4 regions of the Nonomuraea sp. NPDC005650 genome follow, and region 4 is predicted to be linked to each of the others. Evidence: riboswitches for the same ligand, from Rfam matches in the RefSeq annotation. Region 4 holds a riboswitch; each other region holds the start of a gene.
The links. Region 4 has a riboswitch for cyclic di-AMP ahead of ABZS69_RS33745 (GH25 family lysozyme). Riboswitches for the same ligand answer to the same signal wherever they lie in the genome.
Positions count from the first base shown of each region.

Region 1 (7,115 bases), on a different contig from region 4:
TGCGCTGGTCCGCGGGCGCCGCGTCGAACAGCCAGCTCCCGAACGTGTACGGCATCACGTCCGGCGGCACGTCGCCGTCCGCACGCTCCATGACCAGGAACGGCGTGCCCAGGTGATCCGGGTCCGGCTCGAACCAGAGGGCCCTGGGCGCTGGGATCCCAGCTTTTTCCCTGGCCAGACGCATGATCTCGAACTGCGCCCGCAGGTCGTAGGAGGGGAATACCGGAACCGCCTCAGCCGCAGGTGCGAGCCTGGCTACGCAGCGCGTCGCCCCCTCACTCCAGGTGGCGGTGAAAAACAGGGTTTCGCTCGACATTCCGTTCTCGGAGGGCCTGGACACTTCGGACACCGAAGCGCTCCCGCCCACCCTGCCGCGCAGCCAGCCGGTCAGGTTGTCACGCAGCTCGACCAGGTCGCGGGTGGAGGTGCGCATCTCTTCTGTCATGGTCGGCCTCCTGGGTGAACGCCTGTCCCGGCTCAGTCGTACATCCCCAACCAAGCGCTTGTCTAGCCAGAGGCGGCCGTTACGGTCAGGTACGCGGCAGCCGTACCCTTGTCTGAAAGGGCATGTCACGAAGGGACAAGTGGGATGAGTTCAGCGGGTGAAGGCCTGTCTCGCCCGCTTCCCGAGCAGGTGCGGCTCAACGTCGTCGATCTGGCGTCTCAGGTCCTCGGGACGATGCCCGCTGCCTCCATCCCGCCGCCCCTTCGGGGGATCGCCAAGTTCGACCCCCGCAAACGCGCCAAACTCGGCAGCGCGCCCATCGCGGCGCAGCTCGAGAACGACAAGAAGTTCCGCGAGCTGGTGGCCGAATCGGTGGCGGCCGGCTGGCCCGAATTGGTGGCGTCCCTGGCCGAGGGAAATGTCCCCCCCGCCGCCGACCCCGTGCTCGTGGCCGCGGCGGCCTATCTGACCCGGCCGCCCGGCTGGGCGGAGATGATCGAGGTCGCCCGTACGGACCTGGAGCAGTCGGCGGTGGCCGCCGAGGGCTCGGAGCGCGAGGAGGCGGTCGCGCGGCTGCGCGAGCAGCTCGCCGCGCAGAAGACCGCCGCCAAGGAAGAGGCCGACCGGCTGCGCGAGCAGATCAGGGCGGCCCGCGCCGAGAACTCCGACCTGCGGCGCAAGCTCCACGACGCCCGCGAGCGGGCCAAGGGCGCGGTGCAGCGGGCCGAGGAGATGGAGCACGCGGCGGACGAGGCCAAGTCGGCCGCCTCGGCCGCGGGCACCGCGGGCGAGTCCGAGCTGCGGCGGCTGCGCGAGCGGCTGGCCGACGTGGAGAAACAGCTGGAGGCCTCGCGCCGGGCCGCGCGCGAGGGCAGGAGCATCGAGGACGCCCGCATCAGGGTGCTGCTCGACGCGCTGCAGGACGCCTCGGCCGGGCTGCGCAGGGAGCTCGCGCTGCCCACGACGATCAGCCGGCCCGCCGATTCGGTCGCCGCGGTCACCGGTGAGCGGCCCGGCGTGCGGGGGGTTCCCGCGCGGGCGCTGGCCGACGACGACCCGCAGCTCCTCGACCAGCTCCTGGCCCTGCCCCAGGTCCACCTGATCATCGACGGCTACAACGTGACCAAGACCGGCTACGGCACGCTCACCCTCGCCGACCAGCGCAACCGGCTCATGACCGGGCTCGGCGGGCTGGTGGCGCAGACCAGGGTCGAGGTGACGGTCGTGTTCGACGGGGCCGAGCTCAACTCCCCGGTGCAGGTGGTGGCGCCGCGCGGGGTGCGGGTGCTGTTCAGCCAGCCGGGGGAGATCGCCGACGACCTGATCCGCCAGCTCGTACGCGCCGAGCCGCCAGGCCGGGCCATGGCCGTGGTGTCGTCGGACCGCGAGGTGGCCGAGTCCGTCAGGCGGATGGGAGCCAGACCCGTTCCGTCTGGTTTGCTGCTGCGCAGGCTGGGCCGGGCCTAGATTACGGGGACCCCTTATTGGGACCCTTACGGGCGGATTTGTCGCATCACGATTGAGCGGATTAGGGGATGCCTCCCTTGCCACTTCTGTACTATTTCGCCCCAGATATCATCCCTGGGAGGCGACGCCGTGAGGTTTGGCAGGGTGCCGGTGGCCGCGGGTCTCGCGTTCGGGCTGGTGCTTTCCCCTGCGGGAGCCGCCGTCGCTGATCCCAGGCCCACCCTCGGACAGGCCAAGGCCAAGCTCGAGAAGCTCAACGACAAGGCCGACAAGGTCGTCGACCGCTTCAACACGGCCACCGAGCGGCTCAAGGCCGCCAAGGGCACGTACACGAAGCTGAACGAGCGTTACAAGACCAAGCTGGCTACGGTCTCGGACCTGCGTTCCCAGGTGATCGGCATGGCCGTCGACAGCTACAAGCTCGGCACCGACGTGACCTCCCTGCCCGGCCTCGTGAGCGCGGACCGCCCCGACGACTTCCTGATGGGCCTGGCGCTGGCCGGGCAGCTGACGCGGGAGCGGGCGGAGAAGCTGGCCATGTTCGACCGCGAGAACCGCGGGCTGAAGGCCGAGCGCGACAAGGCGGAGGAGGCGCTGGCGGCGGCCGACAGGGAGCGGGACGGGGTCGAGAAGGAGCGTTCGGAGATCATGAAGCTGATCGCCGAGCAGAAGAAGCTCCTGAAGAAGCTGGGCGCCTACAACCCCGGCAACCCCAACAGCGTCGGCATCCAGTACACCGGCCCCGCGTCGGGCAACGCCGCCGCCGTCCTGCGCTTCGCCTACGCCCAGGTGGGCAAGCCGTACGTGTTCGGCGGGACGGGGCCGGGCGGCTGGGACTGCTCGGGCCTGACCCAGGCGTCGTGGCGGGCCGCGGGCGTGTCGCTGCCGCGTACGACCTGGCAGCAGTGGGCCTGGGGCGCCGCTCGCAAGGTCTCACTGAACGCCCTGCAGCCGGGGGACCTCATCTTCAGCTCGAGCTTGGGTCACGTCAGTATCTACGCCGGTGACGGGAAAATCGTTCACGCGCCGCAGACGGGCGACGTGGTCAAGGTCGTCGCACTCTCGTCGTACGGCGGCCGCCTGGTGGGCGCCATCCGCCCGTAGGTCCGCTCGTTTGGGTCACCGCCGGCCCAGTTTCCGGGCTTCTACGACGCTGGATCGTTGACGTCGTCGGGCCCCGGCGGGCGCGCGGGAACGCTCCAGGCGGGCGCCGCGCCACACGAAAGCCGTTAAAAGTGTGACAAACGCGACAATCGTGGCCTGACAAACGGGCGCGAAAACAAATGTGAGCAGTGTCACATTTGGATAACGGAACCTGGTGTTCCAGCAGGGATTTTCATCCTTACTGACTCCACTATCTGATCTTTACAGCCGGTGTCCCGCTTTGCCGATCCTTGACCCTTCGGCGTAGCTTCTGGCGACGTCGCGGTGAACAAGCCATGTCCTCCGCGAACCCGCATCGGTCCCTCCCGATGTGAGACAGATAAAGATCCGCTGGTCAACCGCTCAAACGTCCCCATGTCGACACATCGATCGGGCGGTTGGCCGCCGAGTCCGTGCAGCCAGGAGGCACGGAGCCGGGGACCCAGCGATCCCAGTTCCCCAGGGATCAGGGGGTGAATCGGCGCGCAGATCGCGCCGTAGGGCGACTTCCAGGCCCGAATCCGTCAGCTAACCCGGTAGGCATTCGTGGAAGAGTCAAGGAGAAATCCTGTCTACCTCCCTGCATAACCCCCGTCTGTCCAGAATTGCCCTGAGTGGCGTAGCGCTCACGATGACCGTGACGGCCGGAGGTGCGATCCTCCATGCCCCAACGGCTCAGGCGGCCACGACCGAGTCGGCTTCGACGGCCAAGGCGGTCACGACCGCCCGTACCTCGAAGACGGTCTCGGCCTCGGCGCTGAGGGCGGCCAAGGTCGCCCGTCAGAAGGCGAAGGCCCGCAAGGCCGTCGCCGTGGCCAAGGACCAGGTCGGTGACCCGTATCGCTACGGAGCCACGGGTCCCGGTTCGTTCGACTGCTCCGGCCTCGTCCAGTACGCCTGGAAGAAGGCCGGGGTGAAGCTCCCGCGCGTGGCGAGCAGCCAGTTCGCGCGCACCAGGAACAAGGTCTCGTGGCGGAACCTTCAGCCCGGTGACCTGATGTTCTTCAGGGGGCTCGGCCACGTGGGCATGTACGTCGGCAAGGGCAAGATGGTCCACTCGCCCAGGACAGGCGAACGGGTACGCATCGACAAGCTGGGTGGATGGCGAAGGGCGTCGTTCGTCGGCGCTGTCCGTCCCGGCATGTGAAGAAGCCCCGCCCGGATCCTCGTATTCGGGCGGGGCTCTCCCGTTTCCCGAGGCTCTCCCGTTCTCCTGGGGCTTTCCCGCCGTCCGGGGCCGAGCCCCTTCCACCCGGCACGGCGTCACACGCGGGCCCTTCAGCGCGAGGCCCGTCGCCCCGGGTACGCCCCCACCGCCCCCCTCAACACGGCCACGCGCCCCCACCGCTGGCGGATCACGGCCCCAGCGCCCACGCGCCTCACGGCCTGCGCCACGCTCGCTCCTGGCCCACGCCCGACGCCTCGCGCCCTGCGGCCCACGCCCCGCGCCAGACGGCCCAGGCTCGGCGCTCCGTGCGTCACGGCCTTGGCTCGGCGCTCCTCGGTTCGCGCGCTGCGGCCCGCGCCCGTGCATTGCGGCGCCCACGCCCGACGTTCTGCCCGGTTTGCGGGCAACCCGTCGGCGGCGGACCGTGTGCCGCTGGGCAGTCGTGCCGGAGGTGGCCGGTGCGGGGTGGCCGGTCGCACGGGCGTTGGGCGACTACGATCGGGCATCGTGTCAGGGCAGGTGAGTCGGCGGAGCGCGATCGTATCCATCCTGCTCGTCGCCCTCGCCCCCGCCAGTGCCCCCACCCCCGATTCCCCCATCCTTCCCCCCGGAGCGCGTGGCCTGTGGGGGGACGGGGAGGTCGTGGTGCGCGGGGCGCGGTCCGTCGTGGTCGGGCAGCGCGCCCCGCGTGGCGAGCTCGAAGAGATCGCGCGCCGGGCTGATCGGGCGGGGCGGCGGGTGTCGGCCGTGCTCGGCGGGCCACTACGACCGCTCGTCGTCGTTCCGGCGTCCGCCTCCGAGGCGGCCAGGCTGGCAGGGGTGGGGCGGGTCGACGGGCTGGCGGCGGTGGCCGATCGCGGGCGCGTGATCATCGTCCCCGAGTACTTCGCCGAGCTGAACTCCACCGGCAAGGACGTCGTGCTCGCTCACGAGCTCACCCACGTCGTGGCCGGCACCGATCACCTGCCCCCGTGGCTCTATGAGGGGTTCGCCGACTACGTCGGTTACCGCGACTCCGGATTGCCCGTGAGGACCGCGGCCGCCGAGCTCGCCGCCGAGGTGCGGGCCGGGAGGCTGCCGGGGGAATTGCCCGGACCTGCGGCTTTCGCGGCTGACGGGCGGGACCCCGTCCGACTTGCGCGGGCGTACCAGGAGGCTTGGCTGGCGTGTCGCTTCCTCGCTGACCGGTTCGGTGAGGGGACGCTTGTGAGGCTCTACCGGGACGCCCGCGTGGATGGCGTAGATCGAGCACTCGCCGCGCTCGGGCTCTCCGCGGCCACGCTGACGGAACGGTGGCGCGACTACGTGCGGGACCAGCTCGCGTGAGGGGGAGGCAGATGAGCGAACGGAGAGACGTGGACGACGCGTCGCAAGGGGCGTCGAAGGAGGGTGAGGAGGCCGAGGGCGCGGTGGCGGCCCCGGGGGCCGATCCGCCGGGCATGGGTACGGTGAAGCCGGAGGGCGGCTTCGTCTCAGCCGAGGAGGAGGCGGGCCCCGCGAAGCAGGAGGCCCCCGCGAAGCAGGAGGCGGCCGGCTCGCACTGGGCGCCTCCGTGGGCTCAGGAGCCCGCGCCGGTCCAGGAGACCGCCTCCGTGGGCGGGGCGGGCGGTGGCGCCACTCCTCGGAGCGGGGAGGTACCTGGCCAGGCCGGGGGTGTCTCCGCGAAAGGGGCGCAGAGTCAGGCCGGGGGCGTCTCCGCGAAGGAGGCGCGCAGCCAGGCTGGAGGCGCCTCCGCGAAGGAGCCGCTTGGCCAGGCTGAGGGCGCGTCCGCGAAGGAGCCGAGTGGCCAGGCTGAAGCCGCTTCCGTGAAAGCGGAGGGCGCCGGTCTGGGGGCGGCGGAGGATTCGGGCGGCTCCGGGAAAGGGCAGGGCGTCGGCCCGGTGGCCGGTGGGGGCAGGGTGTCCGTGAAGGGGGAAAGGCGGGCGCCCGGTGAGGAGGTGCCCGTGAAGGGGGAGAGGCGGGGGCCCGGTGAGGAGGTGCCCGTGAGCGGGGGAGGGCCGCAGGAGCCCGGCGACGAGCGCCGGTTGCGGCGGCAGGCGGCGCTGGCGGCCGTGCTGCTCGGCCTGGTGACAGCGGTCGTGGCCGTCTTCAGCACCCCCTGGCACCTGCTGACCTCGGGACCGCCCGACCCGGCCCGCGACTTCACCGCCGCGCAGATCGCCAAATCCCAGGCGTTCGACGCGGCCGTCACCCTGCCCAGCTACGCCTCGCTGGCCCTCACGCTCATCATCGCCGGGCTGTTCGTCGCCACCCCGCTCGGCGCGAAGCTGGTGGGATGGCTCAGAGGCCCCTGGTGGCTGCGGGTGGTGCTGGGCGTCCTGGTCATCACGCTCTTCTCCCAGCTGATCAAGCTGCCCATCTCCATCTGGGCCGAGACGCTGCTGCGTGACTACGGCCTGTCCATCCAGTCCTGGGGATCGTGGTCCGACGACCGGCTCAAGAACATAGGCATCGACGCGTTCATGCTCTGCCTGATGCTGCTGGTGCTCGTGGCGCTGGCCCGCAAGTTCAGGCGCTGGTGGATCCCGGCCGCCGTGGGGGCGTTCGCGCTGACGCTGATCGCGTCGTTCGTCTATCCGGTGGTGTTCGAGCCGCTGTTCAACGACTTCACGACCATGCGGCAGGGCGAGCTCCGCACCGACCTGCTGGCCATGGCCCAGCGCGACGGCGTGCCGGTCGAGGACGTGCTGGTCGCCGACGCCTCGCGCAGGACGACGGCGCTCAACGCGTACGTGTCGGGGTTCGGCGCCACGCGCCGGATCGTCGTCTACGACACGCTGCTCAAGGCCCCGAAGTCCGAGGTCGAGCTGGTCGTGGCGCACGAGCTGGGCCACGCCAAGGCCGACGACGTGCTCTACGGCACGTTCATCGGCGCCCTGGGCGCGGCGCTGG
Region 1 is NZ_JBEXCR010000056.1:13,262-20,376, reverse strand. It holds gene ABZS69_RS57215 (phosphotransferase family protein) at 1-445, opposite strand, end outside; gene ABZS69_RS57210 (NYN domain-containing protein) at 590-1,912, shown strand; gene ABZS69_RS57205 (NlpC/P60 family protein) at 2,042-3,016, shown strand; cyclic di-AMP (ydaO/yuaA leader) riboswitch at 3,449-3,613, shown strand; gene ABZS69_RS57200 (C40 family peptidase) at 3,687-4,202, shown strand; gene ABZS69_RS57195 (hypothetical protein) at 4,731-5,549, shown strand; gene ABZS69_RS57190 (M48 family metalloprotease) at 5,561-7,115, shown strand, end outside.
Region 1: it holds a riboswitch for cyclic di-AMP, as region 4 does, so the genes downstream of both, ABZS69_RS57200 (C40 family peptidase) here and ABZS69_RS33745 (GH25 family lysozyme) in region 4, are expected to answer to the same signal.

Region 2 (7,115 bases), on a different contig from region 4:
GCTGCGCGACGAACGCGGCCGCGTAGTTCCCGCCGCACTTGGCGAAGCCCGTGCCGCCGGGGGCGGCCCGCGTGTACTCGGTGGACAGCCAGACGGAGACGGGCTTGAGCCCACCCGTGAAGTACGAGGCCGCCGGGGAGGCGATGACCATGTACTTGTACGACTTCGACGGGTAGTTGACCCCGAGCCCCGCCTGGGTGGCGATCATGAAGGGGCGCAGGTAGAGGCTGTGCCCCTCGGTCGTGGGCACCCAGTCCTTGTCGGTCTCCACGAGGAGTTCGAGCGACTCGACGAACGCCTCCTCCGGCAGCTCCGGCATGGCCATCCGGGCCGCGGACTGGTTGAAGCGGGCGGCGTTCGCGTACGGGCGGAACGTCACGATCGAGCCGTTGGTCTGGCGATAGGCCTTCAGCCCCTCGAACAGCTCCTGCGCGTAGTGGAAGACCGAGGTGGCCGGGTCGAGCGAGAGCGGGCCGTACGGCACCAGCCTGGCGTCGTGCCAGCCCTGCCCGTCGGTGTAGTCGATCGAGATCATGTGATCCGTGAAGGTCTGCCCGAAGCCGGGGTTCGCCAGTACCTGCTCCCGCTCGGCCGCGGTGCGAGCGTGGTCGGATAGCTGCACGTCGAAGCTGAGCTTCTGAGCGATGGTCATGACGTCGGTCCTTCTCTCTGCGAATCTGCCCAAATCTACAGAAATCTGTGGATCGGTGCTGATGGGCGGGACTGCCCGGAGGACAGTCCCGTACTTCCTATTGTCTCGCCATATGGGATGGCAAGCGGCCAATGGGGCGGTCGGCCCTTTTGGGCGCAAAAAAGCGCCTGGCGGCCCTCTTCGGACCACCAGGCGCGCAGGAGGCTAGGCGGTCCTAGCCGGATACTCGCGCGGTGATGTCGTCACCGATCTCGTGAGTGGTGCGACCCGCCCAGCCGGCCAGCCGCTCGAGGATGTCCTCGGCGACCGCCTGCTCGACCTTGGCCGCCTCGGCGTGCAGGCCGAGGTGGTCGAGGAGCATGGCGACGGACAGGATGGTCGCGGTCGGGTCGGCCTTGCCCTGGCCGGCGATGTCGGGCGCGCTGCCGTGCACCGGCTCGAACATGCTCGGCGCGGACCGCTCGGGGTTGATGTTGCCGCTGGCGGCCAGGCCGATGCCGCCGGCGATGGCGGCGCCCAGGTCGGTGATGATGTCGCCGAACAGGTTGTCGGTGACGACCACGTCGAACCGCTCCGGCTGGGACACGAAGAACATCGAGGCCGCGTCGATGTGGCAGTAGTCGGTCGTGACGTCGGGGTATTCCGCCGCGAGGCGGTTGACCGTGCGCTGCCACAGGTCACCGGCGTAGGTGAGGACGTTGGTCTTGTGGACGAGCGTCAGCTTCTTGCGCGGCCGCGCGGCGGCCTTCTCGAACGCGTACCGCACCACGCGCTCGACGCCGTAGGCGGTGTTGAGCGACTCCTGGGTGGCGATCTCATGCGGCGTGCCGCGCCGCATGGCGCCGCCGGTGCCCGCGTAGAGGCCCTCGGTGCCCTCGCGGACGACGATCATGTCGATGTCGTCGGCCGTCGTGTCGGCCAGCGGGGTGGCCACGCCGGGGAACAGCTTGACCGGGCGCAGGTTGACGTAGTGGTCGAACTCGAAGCGGATCCGGAGCAGCAGGTCGCGCTCCAGGATGCCCGGCGGCACACTGGGGTCGCCCACGGCGCCGAGCAGGATCGCGTCGTAGCCGCGCAGCTCTTCGAGCACGCTGTCGGGCAGCGTCTCACCGGTACGGTGATAGCGTGCGGCGCCCAGGTCGTAGTGGGTGGGCTCGAACTTCGTGCCAACTGCCTCCAGGACCTTGAGCCCTTCGGCCACGACCTCGGTGCCGATCCCATCGCCGGGGATGACGGCCAGACGGATGTTACGCGACTCCATGGGCGGTACCTTACCGCGTCGTCTCGCCTGACGAACACTTCATCTCATTTTTCGGACGCCCACTTTGTCCGTATTGCGGTTTTTTGACCGTTTCGTTAAAGTCACCGACCAGCCTAATCCGCGCAACCGTTGCGTGGAGTCGGGGACCCACTTCCCCCTGGGGCGAGTCGGCATCCCCATGCCGTAGGGCTACTTCCAGGCCCGAGCCCGTCAGCTAACCCGGCCGGCCGCATGGAAGGACAGTCCCCTGTCTCGAATCGCCATCGTCCTGGCGGCGGGCACCGCCGGGCTCATTCTGGCCACCCCAGCCCACGCCACAGCCGCCCCCGAGAACCCCACCACTCTGACCGGCGCCGAGATCAAGAAGATCCAGGAGAAGCAGGCGCCGAAGCCCGCCTGGAAGATCGCCCTCAAGTTCGCCATGAGCAAGCGCGGCACACCGTACGTGTGGGGCGGCGCCAGCCCGAGCGGATACGACTGCTCCGGGCTCATGCTCAGGGCGTACGAGCACGCCGGGATCGAACTGCCCCGCACCGCGGCCGAACAGTACTCCGCGTTCGGCCGGAAGATCTCCTGGAAGCACCTCAAACCCGGCGATCTCGTCTTCTTCCACGACCTCGGGCACGTCGGGATGATCTCCCGGCCCGGCTACATGGTCCACTCGCCGCACACGGGTGACGTGGTCAAGGAAGAACGCCTGAGTCAATGGCGCCGGGACTCCTTCGTGGGCGGCGTCCGCCCCGACCCCAAGGGCGTACGGCTCTGGTCCAAGCTCCAGAAGCAGCGCGAAGACACGCCCACCACGCTCACGGCCACCCTGTAGCGGGCGCCGGCGTCCGCCTCCCCACGGGCGGTCAGGGGAGGCGGGCGTCGAAGATGAGGTCCCAGGCGCGGGTCCTGGCGTGGGCCACCGCGCCCAGCAGGACGCCGCTGTCGCCCAGCGTGCTGGCCACCACCGACGGCCGCAGCGGGCCGAGCTCGGCGATGCGGCTCTCGATGGCCGCCCCCAGGAGGTCGAGGTTGCGGCCCACGCCGCCGCTGAGCACGATCACCTCCGGATCCAGCACGGCCGCGACCGCCACCAGCAGGCCGCCGATGCGACGCCCCTCGGCCTCCACCACCGAGCGGGCCACGCGGTCGCCGGAGGCCGCCGCGGCGAAGACCTCCTTGGCCGTGCCCAGGGTCAGGCCGGCGGCACGGGCGGCGCGGACCACGCCGGGCGCGGCGGCCACCGCCTCCGTGGCGCCGTGGGCCAGGGCGTCGTCGGCCGGTGGCGCCGGGTCCTCGGCCGCGGGCACGTACGAGACCTCCCCCGCCGCTCCCCTGGCGCCCACGTACAGCTCGCCGTTGATCACGATGCCCATCCCGACGCCGGTCCCGATGGACACCAGCGCGAAGTTCGACTTGCCGCGCCCCTCCCCGTGCACGTGCTCGCCGACGGCGGCCAGGTTGATGTCGTTCTCGATGACGAGGTCGACCTCCAGCGCGGCGCGCAGGCGCTCGGCCAGGTCGGGGCCGGGCAGGTTGGGGGCGAACTCCAGGCGGCCGAGCGCCGGGTCGTACACGCCGGGCGACCCGACGACGGCGCAGGCGATGGCGGGCCAGTCGGCCTCGGCCTCGCGGGCGGCGGCCCGGCACAGCTCCCCGACCAGGACGGCCAGCTCGGCGGAGGTGCGGGCGGTGTTGCGCAGGTCCGTACGGCCGGCGAAGGTCCCGCGCAGGTCGGCGACGGCGACCCGGATCCAGTCGCGCCCGATGTCGACGCCGGCGACGTGGGTGGCGGCGGCGTTGACGTCGTACAGGGACGTGACCGGCCCTGGGCGGCCGGAGACCTCGCCGACGAGGTGAACCAGCCCGTCCTCCTCCAGCCCGGCCAGGGCCGCGGACACCGTGGGCTTCGACAGGCCGGTGATCTTGGCGAGGTCGGCGCGCGAGGCGGGGCCGTGCTCCTGAAGATGGTCGAGCAGGCGGCGCTCGTTCAGCACTCGCAGCAGCCGCGGATTACCCAGGTCGCCCCGCATCTCACCCTCCCTTGAAGAAGCAAACCCTAGCCAACTCGCCTGATAGTAAATTACCTTTCTTACCAAGCACAGGGGCGGCACATCCGGAAGGACGAAGTGCGATGCACCGAGCATGGCGATCAATCCCTGTCGCGGCGGTCCTCCTGACCGCCGCCTGTGGGAACACCGGCGGCAGCACCGGCGCCACCACCACGACCACGCAGGGCCAGGGCCAGGGCGGCAAGACGATCGCGCTGTTCCTGCCCGAGTCCAAGACCACCCGGTACGAGGCGTTCGACCGCCCGCTGTTCGAGGCGAAGGTCAAGTCGCTCTGCCCCGACTGCAAGATCCTCTACAGCAACGCCGAGCAGGACGCCCCCAAGCAGCAGCAACAGGTCGAGGCCGCGCTCACCCAGCAGGCCGACGTGCTGGTGCTCGACGCCGTGGACGCCAACGCCGTGGCCCCGCTGGTGAACCAGGCCAAGCAGAAGAAGGTCCCGGTCATCGCCTACGACCGGCTGATCTCGGGCATCGACTACGCGTACTACGTCTCGTTCAACAACGTACGGGTGGGCGAGATGCAGGGCCAGGCGCTGCTCGACGCCATGACCGCCAGGGGCACGGCGGCCAAGGGCCAGATCGTGATGATCCACGGCTCCCCCACCGACCCCAGCTCCGCCGACTACAAGAAGGGCGCCAAGAGCGTGCTGGACGGGAAGGTGAAGGTCGGCAGGGAGTTCGACACGCCGGACTGGAGCCCCGACAAGGCGCAGCAGGAGATGGAGCAGGCCATCACCGCGCTGGGCAAGGACACCGTCACGGGCGTGCTGTCCGCGAACGACGGCATGGCGGGCGGCGCGATCGCGGCCATGAAGCGCGCGGGCTACAAGCAGCTCCCGCCGATCACCGGCCAGGACGCCGAGCTGGCCGCCGTGCAGCGCATCCTCACCGGCGAGCAGTACATGACCATATATCTGGACATCAGGGCGGAGGCGGAGAAGTCCGCCGAACTCGCCGTCGCCGTCGCCAAGGGCGAGCAGCCCGTCGCCCCCGTCAAGGTCAACAACGGCGCGGCCGACATCCCGGCGTTCCTCCTCGATCCCATCCCCGTCACGGCGGACAAGGTCAAGGACACGATCGTGAAGGACGGCTTCTACACCGCCGCCCAGCTCTGCACGGGCGAGGTCAAGGCCGCCTGCGAGAAGCAGGGCATCCAGTAGATGCTCTCGGCGACAGGGATCTCCAAACGGTACGGCGCGGTCCAGGCCCTCGACGGGGCCGGCCTGGACCTGCGCGCCAGCGAGGTCGTGGCCCTCATGGGCGACAACGGCGCCGGCAAGTCCACGCTGGTCAAGGCCATCTCGGGGGTCGTGACGCCGGACACCGGCACGATCACCGTGGACGGCTCGCCGGTCAGGATCGCCAACCCGCACGACGCGCAGGCCCTCGGCGTCTCGACCGTCTACCAGGACCTCGCGCTCTGCGAGAACCTCGACGTCGTGGCCAACCTCTTCCTGGGCACCGAGCGCCGCCGCGGCTCGCTGCTGCGCCACATCGCCATGGAACGCGCGACCCGCGACCTCCTCGGCCAGCTCGACGTGCGCATCAGGGACATCAGGGTGCCGGTCGCCATGCTGTCGGGCGGCCAGCGGCAGTCGGTGGCCATCGCGAGAGCGCTCATCGGCGAGCCCCGGCTGGTCATCCTCGACGAGCCCACGGCGGCCCTGGGGGTCGAGCAGACGGCGCAGGTGCTGGCGCTGATCGGGCGGCTGCGCGAGCGCGGGCTCGCGGTGCTGGTCATCTCGCACAACCTCGCCGACGTGCGCGCGGTGAGCGACCGCGTGGTGGTGCTGCGGCTGGGCCGCAACGCCGGTGAGTTCCGTACGGCCGACGCCTCCCAGGAGGAGATCGTGGCCGCGATCACGGGGGCAGGGGCATGACCGACACGCTGGTACGCAGGCCGTACACGCCGAAGGTCGCGGTCGAGCGGCTGCGGCAGGGGGACGTCGGCGCGTGGCCGGTCGTCGGCGGGCTGATCGCGATCGCGATCGTGTTCAGCACGCTCAACGACCGCTTCCTGTCCCCCGAGAACCTCACCAACCTCGTGCTCCAGATGGCCGCCACCGGCACGATCGCGCTCGGCATCATCATGGTGCTGCTGCTCGGCGAGATCGACCTGTCGGCGGGCTCGGTCAGCGGCCTGTGCGCCACGATCATGACGATCGTCCACGTCAAGCAGGGCTGGAACCCGCTGCTCGCCATCCTCCTGGCGCTCGCCGTCGGGGCGGCGATCGGGTTCCTGCACGGCGTGATGCTGACCAAGCTGCGGATGCCGTCGTTCGTCGTGACGCTGGCCGGGCTGATGGGCTGGCTCGGCCTGCTGCTCTACCTGCTGCGCCAGGGCGGGACGATCAACCTGCCGTTCACCGGGTTCATCTCGAAGCTGAGCGACACCTGGCTGCCGGGCTGGCTGGCGTGGACGGTCGCGGCGGGCCTGGTGGCCGTGTCGGCGGGCGCGTCGCTCGCGGTCAGGAGGCTGCGGCTGGCCGCCGGGCTGCCGGTGGGGCCGCTGTGGTGGTCGCTGGCGAAGGCGGGCGGGCTCGCGGTGCTGCTCGCCGCGGCGGTGCTCGTCATGTCGGCGGACCGCGGCGTGCCGCTCCTGCTGATCATCTTCGGGGCGCTGGTGGTGCTGCTCGACCTCATGCTGAGGCACACCACGTTCGGCCGGCACCTGTACGCCGTCGGCGGCAACGCCGAGGCCGCCAGGCGTGCCGGCATCAACGTCACCAGGATCAGGATCCTCGCGTTCATGCTGGCCTCCACGCTGGCGACGGCCGGGGGCATCCTGGCCGCCAGCCGCCTGTCCGCCGTCAACCAGGGCTCGGGCGGCAGCGACATCCTCCTCATGGCGATCGCCACCGCGGTCATCGGCGGCACCTCGCTGTTCGGCGGGCGCGGCCGGGCCTACGACGCGCTGCTCGGCGTCCTGGTCATCCAGGCCATCTCCAACGGCATGTACCTGCTCAGCGTGGACTCCTCCGTGCGGTTCATGGTGACCGCCGCGGTGCTGGCGCTGGCCGTGGCCATCGACTCGCTCGCCCGCAGGGGCGCGGCCCGATGACCCGGGTCCTGGGCATCGACGTGGGCGGGACGAAGGTGGCCATCGGGGTGTCCACGGCCGACGGACCCTCGCTGTCCGCCC
Region 2 is NZ_JBEXCR010000025.1:99,295-106,409, forward strand. It holds gene ABZS69_RS37735 (branched-chain amino acid aminotransferase) at 1-652, opposite strand, end outside; gene ABZS69_RS37740 (3-isopropylmalate dehydrogenase) at 867-1,913, opposite strand; cyclic di-AMP (ydaO/yuaA leader) riboswitch at 2,014-2,157, shown strand; gene ABZS69_RS37745 (C40 family peptidase) at 2,335-2,736, shown strand; gene ABZS69_RS37750 (ROK family transcriptional regulator) at 2,768-3,934, opposite strand; gene ABZS69_RS37755 (sugar ABC transporter substrate-binding protein) at 4,036-5,133, shown strand; gene ABZS69_RS37760 (ATP-binding cassette domain-containing protein) at 5,134-5,853, shown strand; gene ABZS69_RS37765 (sugar ABC transporter permease) at 5,850-7,034, shown strand; gene ABZS69_RS37770 (ROK family protein) at 7,031-7,115, shown strand, end outside.
Region 2: it holds a riboswitch for cyclic di-AMP, as region 4 does, so the genes downstream of both, ABZS69_RS37745 (C40 family peptidase) here and ABZS69_RS33745 (GH25 family lysozyme) in region 4, are expected to answer to the same signal.

Region 3 (7,115 bases), on a different contig from region 4:
CGCCGGCAGCAGCGTCAGCACCGCGTCAACCGCCTCGTCCGGCTTGAGCACGCCCTCGCGAACCCGCTGCTGCGCCGTCCGCACCGCGGCCTTGACCAGCTCGCGCCCGAGTGCCTCCTGGGCGGCGACGAGCCGCGGGTCGGACAGCATGCTGTCGGTCCGCGGCACGCGACTGCGTTGATCCACTGACGGCTTCCCCCGCTGCTCGATGAGCGGAGGCGGACGGGAATCGAACCCGCCGCGCTGAGATCCTCAACGCCACTGGTTTTGAAGACCAGGAGGGCCACCAGGCACCTATACGCCTCCAGAGGTGATCATAGTTTCATGAACGAGCTCAGACTGACGCAGTACGGCACCGGCGGTGGCTGTAGCTGCAAGATACCCCCGAACGAGCTGGAGACGCTGGTGGCCGGGTTCGCCCGTACCGGCTCCGGCGCATCCCCGGCGGGGGACTTACTCGTGGGCATCGACCACGGGGACGACGCGGCCGTGGTCCAGGTGCCGGGTGACGCGTACGCCATGGTGGCGACGACCGACTTCTTCCCTCCCGTCGTCGACGACGCCTACGACTTCGGCCGGATCGCCGCCACGAACGCGCTCTCCGACGTGTACGCCGTCGGCGGCGAGCCGGTCATGGCGCTCAACCTGCTCGGCTGGCCGCGCGGGGTCCTGCCCCTCGAACTGGCTCGCGAGGTGCTGCGCGGCGGCTTCGACGTCACCCGGGCCGCCGACTGCCATCTCGCGGGAGGTCACAGCATCGACGACCCGCACCCCAAGTACGGCCTCGCCGTCACCGGCCGCGCCCACCCCGACCGCCTGCTGCGCGTGGACGCCGGCGCGCCCGGTGTCCCGCTCACCCTCACGAAGCCGCTCGGCGTGGGCGTGCTGAACACCCGGCACAAGGCCACCGGTGAGGTGTTCGCCGAGGCGATCGCCGTGATGACGACGCTCAACCGTGACGCCGCCCGCGCGGCCGTGGCGGCGGGGGTGCGCTGCGCCACCGACGTCACCGGCTTCGGCCTGCTGGGCCACCTGTACAAGCTCGCCCGGGCGAGCGGCGTCACCGCCGTCATCGACAGCACCGCGATCCCGTACGTCGCGGGCGCCCGGGAGGCCGTCCGCGACGGGTACGTCAGCGGCGGCTCCCGCAGGAACCTGGACTGGGTGGCGCCTCACTGCGACTTCGGTGACCTTCCGGAAGACGAACGCCTGCTGCTGGCCGACGCGCAGACCTCGGGCGGGCTGCTCGTCGCCGGCGAGATCCCGGGCCACCCGATCATCGGCGAACTCGTCCCCCGCGCCGAGTCGGTGCTGATCGTGAAATAGACCCGTCCCCGTGTCCGGCCGGCTGACGCTTCTCGCGCGGGGCCGGCTGTGGCACGCACACCATCTCGGTGCCGGACTCAGCGAAGGGCGTCGTGCCTGAAGTCCTTGGGTGAGATGCCGAACGCCTTGCGGAAGGCGCGACTGAAGTCCGCAGGGTGGGAGAAGCCCCAGCCGGCGGCGATGGCGTGGATGGGGGTGTCGCGCATGACGGGGTCGGCAAGGTCGCGGCGGGCGCGTACGAGGCGCTGGGTCCTGATCCAGGCGGAGACCGTCGTGCCCTGCTCCTGGAAGAGCCGGTGCAGGTAGCTGGGGGAGATGTGGTGCGCGGCGGCGAGCGCGCCGGGGGTGAGGCCGGGCTCGCGCAGGTGCTGCTGGATGAAGGCCTGGACGCGCAGGGTGAGGGCGCGGGCCGGAAAGGCGGAGTCGCTTTCGAGGGCGTGCGCGAACAGCGCGTCGACCAGGCCGAGGAGCGCCATGCCCACGCGCGGGCCGTCGGCGGGGCGGTAGGAGCCCGCGCCTTTGCCGGTCAGAGTGGCGACGAAACCGGCCAGCAGGGCGCCGATCCCGTCGTCGCCGGGGATGCTGCGGCCGAGGATCCGGTCCATGCGGCCGGTCGGCAGCGACAGGAGCGGCTTGGGGATGATGACGGTGGCGTGCTGGAACGGGGTCCTGCCGTCGGGCGTCAGGAAGTCGCACTGTTGCAGGCGCGAGATGTCGTGGACGAACAGGTCCCCCACCCCGGAGGCGACCTGTGTGTCGTTCCAGGTGGCGCGCAGGGTGCCCCGTAAGGGGAGCTGGAGCTGGTACGCCTCGTCGTGCGCGAAGTCACGGGTGGGGGTCGGGTTGCGCCACATGTGCATGGGCGCGAAGGTCTTCTTGGCCACGCGCAGGGGGCCGAGTTCCGTCTCGTGGTCGTCGGCGTAGAAGTCCTGCGCGTGATCGCTGGTCATCTCGAAGTCCGACCCGCTGCAGATGCGCTCGCGCCAGCGGTCGAATCGTTCCTTCGTGGGGATGTCGTCGATCCGGAAAGCGTTCTCGATCACGTGCCCATTCTTGCCCGGGGCGCGAGGGGCGACGACTCCGCCGCCGTCGTCACGACATCGGGACCCGCCGTGGATCCGGTGCTCACTGACAACGGAAACCAGGGAGATCGGCGGGACCCGGTGGTGCGGCGGCTCAGACGGCGGGGCGGCCCAGGCCGCGCAGCTGGGCCGGGGTCAGCGCGGAGACGTTCTGGTCGATGGGGGAGTCGGTGTACTGGTGGATGGCCCAGGACTTCCAGTCGGCGGGCGGGGTGATGGCGCCCTTGGCCTTGCTGTAGTGGGCGACCCACAAGGGGTACTGGGCCAGGCCCTTGCCGTAGGTGTTGGCGAAGTTCCAGCCGCTGTAGATCATCGGGGTGATTCCGGTCTTGGCCTTCACGTGCGACAGCCAGGCCTTGGCCCAGGCGTTGACCTCGGCGACGGACCTGCCGTCGGTGGCCTCCAGGTCCAGGACCAGCAGGTCGCCGGCCTTGGCAGGCTGCGAGTTCACCATGGCGAGGAAGTACTCCGCCTCGGCGATGGGGTTGTTGCGGGGGTGGCCGAAGTGGTACGCCCCCCGCACGATCCCCTTCTTGCCCATTTCGCGCCAGTGGCGGGCGAACGAGGAGTCGCGGAAGGACGTGCCCTCGGTGGCCTTGATGATGCCGAACTGGGCCGGGCTGGCGGCCCAGTCGTACTGGGCCTCGTACCTGGAGACGTCCACGCCGTAGGTGAACGCCCTGGTCTCCTGCTGGGTTGTGTGCCGCGAGTCGTGGTCGGCGGTCGAAGCGAGCGCGGTGCCGGTCGCGCCCGTGAAGGCGGCGGTCCCGGCCAGGAGCGCGCCGGTGATGGCGAGGCTCAGGCGCTTGGCGGGAAGAGCGCGGTGGCTCTTGAGGGCATGGGTGAGTGCGGCAAGCCGGGGCTTGGGCATGAGGGTATTGACTCCTTGCTTCCATGCCGCCTACCGGGTTAGCTGACGGGTTCGGGCGTGGAAGTGCCCTACGGGCGCAGCCTGGGCTGGCGTCCGATTCACCCCGGAAGAGAATGGGTCCCCGGTTCCGCAGGGGATGCGGATTCGGCGGCCGTACGCAGCGCTTGGGGCGGCGTACGGTCTGGTCAACGAAACGGCAACGCAGCGGCGGAAATGCCGGCCGCTGCGCTTATCACGGATACATAAAGGTATATATCCCCCCATGGGTGGTGCAAGTGGGGCAAATCCGATCCCCGGTGGATCGGGCCCGAAGCGCCTTGCTGGTAGCAGGTTCGGAGCCAGGTAAAGGTTTGCGGGCTGCCGCTTCCAGGATCTCCCCGTGGCGGCTGAGGCGAGTGTGGCGACCAACCTGCGAACGGCCCCGTGCGGGCGGCGTCGTGAACGGGTGGCTGACGGGACAGCATTGTTCTTAGTGGACAGACGACTTGATCTTCACACTTTTCACCGGCTCTTCTCCTGAATGGGATAAGCCTGCGGCGTGGCGTCACGGAGCAGCTGACGGCGGCTGGAAACATCGTACGAGTCTCGGAGAACGTCGCTCTCCGGGGCAGTCGCGATCATGGCCGGTATTTCGGAGGAGTGGTACATGCTCACGCCAATTCCCCGAACGGCAGCCGTAGCCGCTCCCGGCAGGCCGAAGGCGCGTCTCTCGACCAGAAGAATGACCATGTCGACCATGGGCGGCTGCCTTTCGATGGTCGTGGCCGCCGCCTTGCCTCTTTCGGCGCACGCAGACAGCGTCGACCACCAGGACGACAGCCTCGACCTTGGCCGCGGCCGGTGTTCGCCGCGAACCTTCATCAGAGCCGATCGGCTTTCCCCGAGGAACTTTCTCGTGCCCCGCACCCGCTACATCGACGGCCCCGGCGGGTCGATGAAGGTGCAGGTCACACGGGAGCACCAGGTGCGCGCCGCCATCGAGGGATTCAACGACGGGCAAGCCGAGATCAGCACCGGCGACCTGGTGCGCAAACTACGAAGGATGGGGTTTTCCCATCTTCAAGAAGCGCACAAGGTCTTCGGCGGGCACAAATATGAGCGAAAGGTCAGCAAGGACATGTACGGCAACTTGTCGTACCGCGTCTTTGGCTACCGCATCGGGTGGTCGGCCTGGGCCGTCCTTGGCACGTGCCGCCACGTCCGGATCGATTCCGGAATCGCCAACGTGCCCGCCAGGGTCGAAGGCTGGCGATATTGGGAGACCAAGCACCCGCGGTTCAAGGGCCGCCGACTGTCTTTCGCGTGATGCCAGACCTCGGGACGTGACTCCCGTACCGCCGGCGTGAGCTCAATCTTGCCCACTTTTGACGGCTCTCGCCTGGACGCTGGAGTGCAACCATGGTTACTGTAACTGTGGTTGCAGCGAAGGAGGTCTGATGGCGGGCACGGTGGGGCAGTGGGTGCTGCTGGCGTACCGGATCCCGCGCCGGCCTTCGACGTTGCGGATCACGATCTGGCGCAAGCTGGACCGGCTCGGGGTGGCGCGGTTGGGCGACGGGCTGGTCGCTTTGCCTGCCGACGCGCGTACCCGTGAGCATTTGGAGTGGATCGCCGAGGAGATCGGCGAGATGGGCGGCAGCACGAGCATCTGGCTGGCCGCTGCCGGAAACGTGGCGCAGGAGAGGGCCATCGCCGCGGACATGCGCCTGGCGCGGGCGGAGGAATACCGCGCGGTGATCACGGAGGCCGGGGCGGCGGCGCGGGCGCGGCCCGGCGAGCGCAGCCGGGCGGTCAAGCGGCTGCAGGCCGAGCTGCGCAGGATCGGCCGCCGCGACTACTTTCCGCCCGCCGAGCGTGAGGCCGCGCAGCAGGCGGTACGCGTTCTGGCCCAGGCGACGGAGGGCGCCGTATGAGGTGGGCCACGCGTGCGGGAGTGCACATCGACCGGGCCGCGTGTGCCTGGCTGATCCGTCGCCAGGTCGATGCCGAGGCGGAGTTCGTGTTCGTGGGGGATCCCGCCGAGGTCCCGCCCGATGCCACGCCGTTCGACATGCGCGGGGTGGAGCTGTCGCACCACGGCGGCGACTGCAGCTTCGAGACGATCCTGCGCCGGTACGAACTGGACGATCCGGTGTTGTGGAAGCTGGCCGAGATCGTACACGAGGCCGACATCGACGACGAGAAGTTCGACGCGCCAGAAGCCGCAGGACTGGACGTGGTTCTGCGCGGGTTGTCGATGATCTGTGACGACCCGCGCGTCCTGGAGATCACGGGGCCGGTCTTCGACGGGCTGTACGAGTTCTACCGGCGCTCGCTGCTGCTGGGGCGCGAGCCGTCGTGATCCGCAATGTTGTCGGCATCCTGCTGGCCTCCCAGGCGCTACGCGGTCTGGGGTACGGCGTGGCGGCGGTTCAGCTGGGGGTGATCCTGCGGGCCGACGGGCTGTCGCCGGCCGAGGTGGGGCTGGTGCTGGCGGCCGTTCTGGCCGGCACGTTCGCCTCCAGCCTTGCGCTGGCACGCTGGGCCGATCGGGTCGGACGCCGGCGAACGTACGCGGCTCTCTACGGTGCGCTGACCTGCTGCGGGATCGTCATCGCGGCCGGGGCACCCATGTGGCTGCTCGCGGCGGTGGTGATGACGGGCGCGCTGTCGGTCGAGGTGATCGAGTCCGGGCCGTTCACCACGCTGGAGCAGGTGATGCTGGCGGGCACGGGGCGTCCGCGGCGGGAGGTCGTACGCGGGTTCGGGCTGTACAACGCGGTCGCGGCGGCCGCCGGGACGTTGGGTGCGCTGCTCGGGGCGCTTCCCGCGGATCGCCGGCTGCTCGGCGGTGTGCTGATCGTGGCCGGGGTCGCTGGCGCGGCGCTGGCGGCCCTCCTGCCCGCGAGCGTCGAGGCGCCGGCGACGGGCCTGACCCGTCCTCGGCTGCTTGCCCGGTCCCGTGGGTGGGTGGCCCGGCTGGCCGCACTGTTCGCGGCGGACAGCCTGGCCGGGGGGTTCGTGGTGCAGGCGTACATCGGCTACTGGCTCAGCGTGCGCTACGGCGCGACCACCCAGACGATCGGGATCACCTTCGCCGCGCTGGGTGTGTTGCAGACCGCCTCCCTGCTGGCAGCGCCGGTGGTGGCGGGCCGGATCGGGCTGTTGCGCACGATGGTGTTCACGCATCTGCCGTCGAACCTCCTGCTGGCCGCCGTCCCGTTCGCACCCGCCCTGCCGTGGGCGATCGCGCTGCTACTGGCCCGGGCGTGCCTGTCGCAGATGGACGTGCCGACCCGGCAGGCGTACGTGATGGCGCTGGTCCCGGCGGAGGAACGGACCGCGGCGGCCGCGGTCACGAACACCGCCCGCTACTTCACCCGGCCCGCCGGCCCCGCACTTGCGGGTTTGCTGCTGCCTCTCGGCCTGGCGCTGCCGTTCGTGATCGCGGGAGTCGCCAAGACCGGATACGACCTGACCTTGTGGCGGATCTTCCGGTCCGTTCGCCTGCCCTCATGAGGTGGCCGTGAGCATCGACGTCCATGCCGACGTGATCCCGTTCCGTCAGGCCGTACGCGCCTGGTTCCTGATCTCGCTGCAGACGTTCGGCGGTCCGGCCGGGCAGATCGCCGTCATGCAGCGCACGCTCGTGGAGGAGCGGCGCTGGATCGGCCAGCAGCGGTTCAACCACGCGCTCAACTACTGCATGCTCCTGCCGGGCCCGGAGGCCCAGCAACTGGCCATCTACGTGGGCTGGCTGCTGAACGGCACGCGCGGCGGCCTGGTGGCCGGGACGCTGTTCGTGCTGCCGGGCATGCTCGCGTTGCTGGCCCTGTCCGCGGTCTACGTGCTGTGGC
Region 3 is NZ_JBEXCR010000031.1:114,098-121,212, reverse strand. It holds gene selA (L-seryl-tRNA(Sec) selenium transferase) at 1-168, opposite strand, end outside; tRNA gene ABZS69_RS43030 (tRNA-Sec) at 213-306, opposite strand; gene selD (selenide, water dikinase SelD) at 325-1,326, shown strand; gene ABZS69_RS43020 (helix-turn-helix domain-containing protein) at 1,404-2,369, opposite strand; gene ABZS69_RS43015 (GH25 family lysozyme) at 2,503-3,279, opposite strand; cyclic di-AMP (ydaO/yuaA leader) riboswitch at 3,292-3,439, opposite strand; gene ABZS69_RS43010 (hypothetical protein) at 3,781-4,017, opposite strand; gene ABZS69_RS43005 (hypothetical protein) at 4,007-4,585, shown strand; gene ABZS69_RS43000 (Chromate resistance protein ChrB) at 4,716-5,192, shown strand; gene ABZS69_RS42995 (chromate resistance protein ChrB domain-containing protein) at 5,189-5,620, shown strand; gene ABZS69_RS42990 (MFS transporter) at 5,617-6,777, shown strand; gene chrA (chromate efflux transporter) at 6,785-7,115, shown strand, end outside.
Region 3: it holds a riboswitch for cyclic di-AMP, as region 4 does, so the genes downstream of both, ABZS69_RS43015 (GH25 family lysozyme) here and ABZS69_RS33745 (GH25 family lysozyme) in region 4, are expected to answer to the same signal.

Region 4 (7,115 bases):
GCGGGTGAGCAGGCCGATCGTGTAGAGCGCCAGCACCAGCGCGGGCGTCACGAGGTGCCCGACCGCGGAGGAGAACACGTCCCACCGGCCCGCCACCAGCGCGTCCACGGTCTGCAGCCCGGTCACGGCCGGGACCGCGCCGTTGAGCGCCGCGTCCACCCGGCCGCTGCCCGGGGTGAGCTGCAGCCGGTAGAAGAACACGTAGAACGCCACCAGCGCCAGCCAGAACGTCGGGACGGAGATGCCGATCAGGCTCAGCACGCGCAGCGCGTGGTCCGACAGCCGGTCCCGGCGCAGCGCGGCGATCACGCCGAACGCCACGCCCAGCACCAGCGACACCAGGATCGCCGCCCCGGCCAGCTCCAGCGTCGCCGGGACGAACTCGGCCAGGTCCTGGCTGACGGGCCGGTGACTCTGCTGGCTGGTGCCCAGGTCGCCGTGGAGCAGGCCCTGGAAGTGGATCGCGTACTGCTCCCAGAGCGGCTTGTCCAGGCCGTGCTCGGCCCGCCACTGGGCCACGATCGCCGGATCGCCCAGCGCCCGCTGGCCGAGGTTCGCGGCCACGGGGTCGCCGGGCACCAGGTTCGTCAGGACGAACGTGACGAGCGTGATGCCCCAGGCCATCAGGACCGCGAGCAGGATGCGCCGGATCAGGAAGCGGACGAGCGGATGGACCCGTCTCGCCCGGCTCCGGCGGGCTTCGCCCGGGATGTCGGACACCTGCGAGGCTCCCTTACTTCACGCCGAGATCGGCCACGTCCACCGTCCACACCGGGTGGTACTCCAGGCCGGTCACCGACGCCGCCGTCACGATGTTCTGGCTGGGCTGGATCAGCGGGATGAACGGGCCGGAGGCGTTCAGCTTGGTCTGCACGTCCACGTAGGCGGCCTTGCGGGCGTCGTCGCCGATCGTCGTGGCGGCCTTGTCACCGGCGGCCTCGATCTCCTTGGCCGCCCCCGCCTTCCAGCCGGCCCGCAGGCCCACCGTCTTGCCCGGGAGGAACGCCAGGTAGTCGCTCGGGTCGGGGTAGTCCGGGCCCCAGTACCACAGGCCCATCTCCTCCTTGCCGTTGCGGTAGTTGTCCAGGGCCGTGGTGACCGGCGCGGGCTGCAGGTCCACCGTGATGCCGACCTCCTTGAGGTTGGCCTGGATGCGCTCGGCCAGCGGCTGGAAGGACAGGCCGTTCACGGTCAGCTCGCTCGGGTACTCCAGCTTGACGGTCGGGTTCGACACGCCGCTGGCGGCCAGCGCCGCCTTGGCGCCCTCGACGTCCCGCTTGGCCGCCTGGTCGGCGGGCAGCGCGCCGAGCAGCTGCGACGGGATGACGCCCGGCGCCTGCGCCGAGCCCTCGCCGGCCAGTTCCAGCAGTCCCGCGTAGTCGACGCCCTTGCGGACCGCCTCCACGAACTTGGCGTTCGGCGTCGTCTTGCTGATCGCGGAGTCCTGGTTGGCCAGCAGGAAGATGACGTTCGCCGAGGCGGTCTTCTTGACCTGCAGGGTCGCGGGCATGCCGGTCACCTGGTCGCCCGACAGGTTGAGGGCGACCTGGCTGTCGCCGCGCTGGACGTTCAGCTTCTGCGTGGCGGCCTCGACGTTGCGGATGACGACCTTGTCGTAGGCGGGCTTGGTGCCGTAGTACTTGGGGTTCGCCTTGAGCGTGACCTGGCTGCTCACGTTGAACGACTCGATCTCGTACGGGCCCGAGCCCGCCGAGGCCGAGTTCAGGTACTGCTCGGCCTTGTCCTGGGCGTCCGCGGTGGCGCCGTGCTCCTTGGCGACCTTGCTGTTGAGGATGCCGAGGGCCGGGTTGGGCAGGATGTACGGCAGCGCCGGGTTGGCCGCCTTCGACGTCAGCGTGATCGTCGAGTCGTCGGTCTTGGCCACCTCGACGCCGTCCAGCAGGAACGACGGCGTGCCCTTCATGTCCCGCACGCGCGTCAGCGAGAACACCACGTCGTCCGCCGTGATCGGCGACCCGTCCGCGAAGGTGGCGCCCTTCTTCAGCTTGAGCGTCAGCGTCTTGCCGTCCGTGCTCAGCTCGTACGACTCCGCGAGCGCGGGCACCGGCTTGGTCACGTCCGCGCCGTCGAACGTCAGCAGCGTCTCGTAGACGGCCTTGCCGACGATCAGCCCCGTCGGCTCGTACGTGCGGCCCGGGTCGGCCGTCTTGAGGTCGAAGGACGTGTCGATGACGAGGGTCTTGCCTCCACCGCCGGACGCGGCGGGAGCCTGGGAGCCGCCGCTGCCGCAGGCGGCCAGGGCGAGTGCACCGGCGAGCAGCACAGCCGCCGTCTGCGAGCGGGTCGCCATGATGGGTCCTCCAAGATTTGGACGTTCGGCAGGAAGATGTCGAGGATTGTGCGGCAGAACGTCCAGGCACCGTGCGGTCGGTAAGACGTATATAAAGGTCAGTGAGGTAATGATGAGTGAAATTTCCAGAAATGGTGTCAGCGGCGGCGGTCAGCCTGGACGGATCGGCATCGGTCTCGAGCTCGACGACATCCACATGAAGATCCTTGAGGTCCTGCGCGAGAACGGCAGGATCTCCGTGGCCGCGCTGGCCGAACGGGTGGGCATCTCCCGCGCGAACGCCTACACGCGCTTCGAGGCGCTGCGCGCGGACGGGGCGATCAAGCGCTTCACCGCCGAGATCGACCACGTGCGGACCGGGCTCGGCATCACCGCCCTGATCTTCGTGACCGTGCGCCAGCAGATGTGGAAGCAGTTCCGGGCCGAGCTGGCCCGGATGCCGGAGGTGGAGTACTGCGCGATCACCACCGGGCAGCACGACGCCATGATCCAGGTACGCGTGTCCGACGTGGCCGCCGTGCACACCATGGTGACCGATCGCCTGGCCAACATCCCGGCGGTCAAGGCCACGGAGACCGTGTTCATCCTGGACGAGGTGCTCAAGCGGCCGTACGTGCTACCCAGCGACCGCGACCGTGATCGCGACCGAGCCCGCCCGGCGCGGCGGCCGGCCCAGGAGGGGGCGCAGGGCGGCGTGCCGCTCGGCAAGATGCGCTTCGTCGGCGCCGCCGAGGGCCGCGCCGCCCTCCGCAAGGACGACTGAGCGGTCAGCCGATCTCCTGGCACACGCTCACGTGGAGCGTGTCGTCCCCGTCGAAGCTGAACTCCTCCACCAGGCGCAGCAGCCCGTCGTCGCCCGCCTCGATGCGGCTGCTGCTCTGCCCGCCCGCCTTCCCACCGGCCTTCAACACGTGCGCGTACGAGATCGCCACCTGGGCGCCGTCGCGCATGCCCACGAAACGCCCGTGGGTCACGGTGTCGCCGGAGTAGCTGCCCCACACCACCCCGTCAGCCTCCTGGTACAGGAACTCCGTAGGGCTGTCCTGGTCGACTGCGCTCGCCGTCGAGCTCACCATCACGAATTTGCGGCCGTTGAGATTCACGCCCGACATCGTGGCTCACATTCCGGAAATGTCAGCATCCGTCTGGACGGATCGCGGGGAGACCGGTCGGTGATCGACAATCCGTCCAGTCCGGATCCCCATCACAGGCCGAGCCACGACGAGCGCGTCGTTGAGCCCGTCGTGGCGTGGAGGCCGGTCGTCCCGGAGTGCGGGCGCACGGCCGGGCCCATGGCCCGGCCGTCCGCGTCGCTCCCTCAGGCGCGGCGGCCCAGACCCCGTAGCTGGTCGGTGGACAGCACGGAGACGTTCTGGTCGATGGGGATGTCGGTGTACTGGTGGATGGCCCAGGTCTTCCAGTCGGCGGGCGGGGCGACCGCGCCCTTGGCCTTGCTGTAGTGGGCGACCCACAGCGGGTACTCGGCCAGGCCCTTGCCGTACTTGTTGGCGAACTTCCAGCCGCTGTAGAACATCGGCGTCGTCCCGGTCTTCTTCTTCACGTACGACAGCCAGGTCTTGGCCCAGGAGTTCACCTCGGCGACGGACTTGCCGTCGGTGGTCTCCAGGTCGAGGACGAGGATGTCGCCGGCCGCGCCGGGCTGGGAGTTCACCACGGACAGGAAGTAGTTCGCCTCCGCGATGGGGTCGTTGGCGGGGTGGCCGTAGTGGTAGGCCCCGCGCACGATCCCCTTCTTGCCCAGCTCGCGCCAGTGCCTGGCGAAGGAGGCGTCGCGGAAGTCCGTGCCCTCCGTGGCCTTGATGATGCCGAACTGGGCCTGGGTGGAGGTCCAGTCGTACAGCGGCTCGTAGTTGGAGATGTCCAGGCCGTAGATGAGAGACCCGGTCTTGTGCTGAGACGCGTTCACCGGCCCCTGCTCCGGGGATGCCGCCGCGAACGCCACGCCGGCGATGGCGGTGGTTCCGGCGAGGGTCGCACCGGCGACGGCGAGGCCGAGGCGCTTGGTGAGGAGAGCGCGGGGGTTCTGGAGGACGTGGGCGATTGCGGCAAACCGAGGCTTGGACACGACGGCATTGACTCCTTGCTTCCATACCGCCTACCGGGTTAGCTGACGGGTTCGGGCTTGGAAGTGCCTTACGGGCGCAGCCTGGGCTGGCGTCCGATTCACCCCGGAAATTGGGTCCCCGGCTCCGCGAGGCGCGGATTAGGCGGCCGAATGCTGTCCCCGAAGAGCTTCCGGAGGACAGCGCACGGTCCGGTCAACGAAGCGGCACGATGAGGTGAAGTAACCACATCTATGCCGCGATTAGGCAAAAGATAGGCATCTACCCACAGATAGCGCAAGCAGGACAAATCGGATTCGCGGGTATCGGTCGCCGGGCGGCGGGGAAACGCCGTGCCCACAAGGGTTTTGGCACTTGGTAAAACTTGTGGCCGCCGCGTCCTGCCTCGCTCGCGAGAACGCCGATGGCCGACGCGGCTGGGGCATCCCGGCCGCATGATGCTGCTGTGACTCTGCACGATCGCGCAGGTAATCGTGGCCCGAGGCGGCCGTGATTCGCACGTTGCCAACCGTCCGATCTGGCATAGAAGGTCTTGCTGGAGGGAGGTTTGCGATGTTGGTTATATTCATGGCAAAAAACGCGGTCTGACTCGATTGGGGCGAGATGGTCGCGGTGGTGGATGAGGTATCGCCAGACTTTCGCATACTGGGCCCGTTCGAGATCCGCGTTCAGGGGCTGGCGGGCGACCTGCCCGGCCAGCAGGTCTGCTGGCTCCTGGCCGCCCTCCTGCTCAGCGTCGGGAAACCCGTGCTGGAGGAGCAGCTCATCCGGTACGTGTGGGGCCCGTCGGGAGGCAGCCTTCCGGCCCTGCGGACGACGGTCTCCCGATTACGGGCCTGGTTCCGCCGGGAGCTGGACATCGCGGATGCCATCGAGCACGCGGGCCCGCGCTCCTACCTGTTGCGGCTGTCCGCCGAGCACGTCGACGCCGAGCGGTTTCTGGCCGTCCGGACGGAGCCCGACGACCTGGACCGCCTGGCGGGCGCTCTGACCCAGTGGCGGGGGGACGTCCTGGCCGACGCGCCCGACTGGGTGCGTACGCATCCCCAGGTGCGCCGGCTCCGCCGCGAGCGCGTCGCCTGCGCGTGCCGGTTCGCCGACCTCGCGCTGAAACAAGGGGTGCCGGACACCGCGCTGGGCCACCTGGAGACCCTGACGGAGGCCGCCCCCTACGAGGAGCCCCTCCACGCCCGGCTGATCACCCTGCTGGGAGCCGTCGGCCGCCGCGCCGACGGGCTTCGCCGGTTCGAGCGCACGCGGCGCAGGCTCGCGGAGGAGCTGGGCATAGATCCCTCGCCCGAGCTGCGCGAGGCGCACGCGCGGCTGCTCCGGGAGTCCCCCGGCCGCGTTCCGCCGGCGGTCCCGGCGCCGGTGGCGCCGGTGTCCACGCCGGCGCAGCTCCCCGCGGACCTGCCCACGTTCATCGGCCGCGACTTCGAGCTGTCCAGCCTGCTCGCCCCGTTCCAGCAGGAGGCGCACGACACGGACCCGGGGAAGCCGACCATCGGCGTGATCGACGGGATGGCCGGGATCGGCAAGACCGCGCTGGCGGTGCACGCCGCTCATCAGCTGTCCCCGCTCTTCCCGGACGGCCAGCTCTTCATCGACCTGCACGGTTTCACGCACGACATAGCACCGGTCGATCCCGCCGAGGCGCTCACTCAGCTCCTGCGCCCGCTCGGCCTGGACGAGGAGCAGATCCCGGAAGGCGTCGAGCAGCGCGCCGCCCTGCTGCGCAGCCGGCTGGCCGGCCGCCGCATGCTGATCGTGCTGGACAACGCGGCCACCGAAGCACAGGTGCGGCCGCTGCTGCCCGGGACCTCCGGCTGCCTGGTGCTGATCACCAGCCGCCGGCAGCTGATCGGCCTGGAGAACGCCCACCCCATCGCCCTGGACCTGCTGCCCCTGCCCCAGGCGGTCGAACTCTTCACCGCCGTGACCGCCGGCCATCCCCGGGCCGACGCCCGTTCCGACCTCATGGAGGAGGCGGTCAGGCTCTGCGGGCGGCTGCCGCTGGCGATCCAGATCGCGGCGGCCCGGCTGCGGGCCCGCCCCGCCTGGACCGTCACGTACCTGCTGGAGCTCCTGAGCGACGAGCGCCGGCGGCTGCCCGAGCTCCACGCCGGTCAGCGCAGCGTGGCGACCGCTCTGCAGGTGTCCTACCAGCACCTCACGGCCGAGCAGCGGCGGCTGTTCCGCCTGCTGGGCCTGCATCCGGGGGACGACATCGACCAGCACGCCGCGGCGGCGCTGGCCGGGCTCACCACCGACCGGAGCAGGCATCTCCTCGAAGACCTCCTGGACGCGAATCTGCTCCAGCAGCGGGTGCCCGGCCGCTACCGCTTCCACGACCTGGTCCGCCGGCACGCGGCCGACATCGCCGCGCGCGACGAGTCCGAGCCCGCCCGGCGCCAGGCGGTGGACGGCCTGCTGAAGCACTATCTGCGCACCGCGTCGACGGCCGTCCGCGTGCTCGCGCCGGAGGACAAGCACCACCATCCGCAGCTCGATCCGGAGCCGGCCGAGTTCCGCGGCGAGGCCCAGGCGCTGTCGTGGCTGGACGCGGAGCGGGCGAACATGCTGGCTCTCGCGCAGCACTGCGCGGATCAGGACTGGGCGGTGCAGACCGGACGCTTCTCCGCGGTTCTCGGGCACTACCTGCAGATACGCGGCCACAACGCGGACGCGCTGGCGCTGCACAGCCTCGCCCTGCGCACCAC
Region 4 is NZ_JBEXCR010000021.1:148,578-155,692, forward strand. It holds gene ABZS69_RS33725 (ABC transporter permease) at 1-720, opposite strand, end outside; gene ABZS69_RS33730 (ABC transporter substrate-binding protein) at 734-2,311, opposite strand; gene ABZS69_RS33735 (Lrp/AsnC family transcriptional regulator) at 2,424-3,074, shown strand; gene ABZS69_RS33740 (hypothetical protein) at 3,079-3,414, opposite strand; gene ABZS69_RS33745 (GH25 family lysozyme) at 3,630-4,397, opposite strand; cyclic di-AMP (ydaO/yuaA leader) riboswitch at 4,410-4,552, opposite strand; gene ABZS69_RS33750 (tetratricopeptide repeat protein) at 5,011-7,115, shown strand, end outside.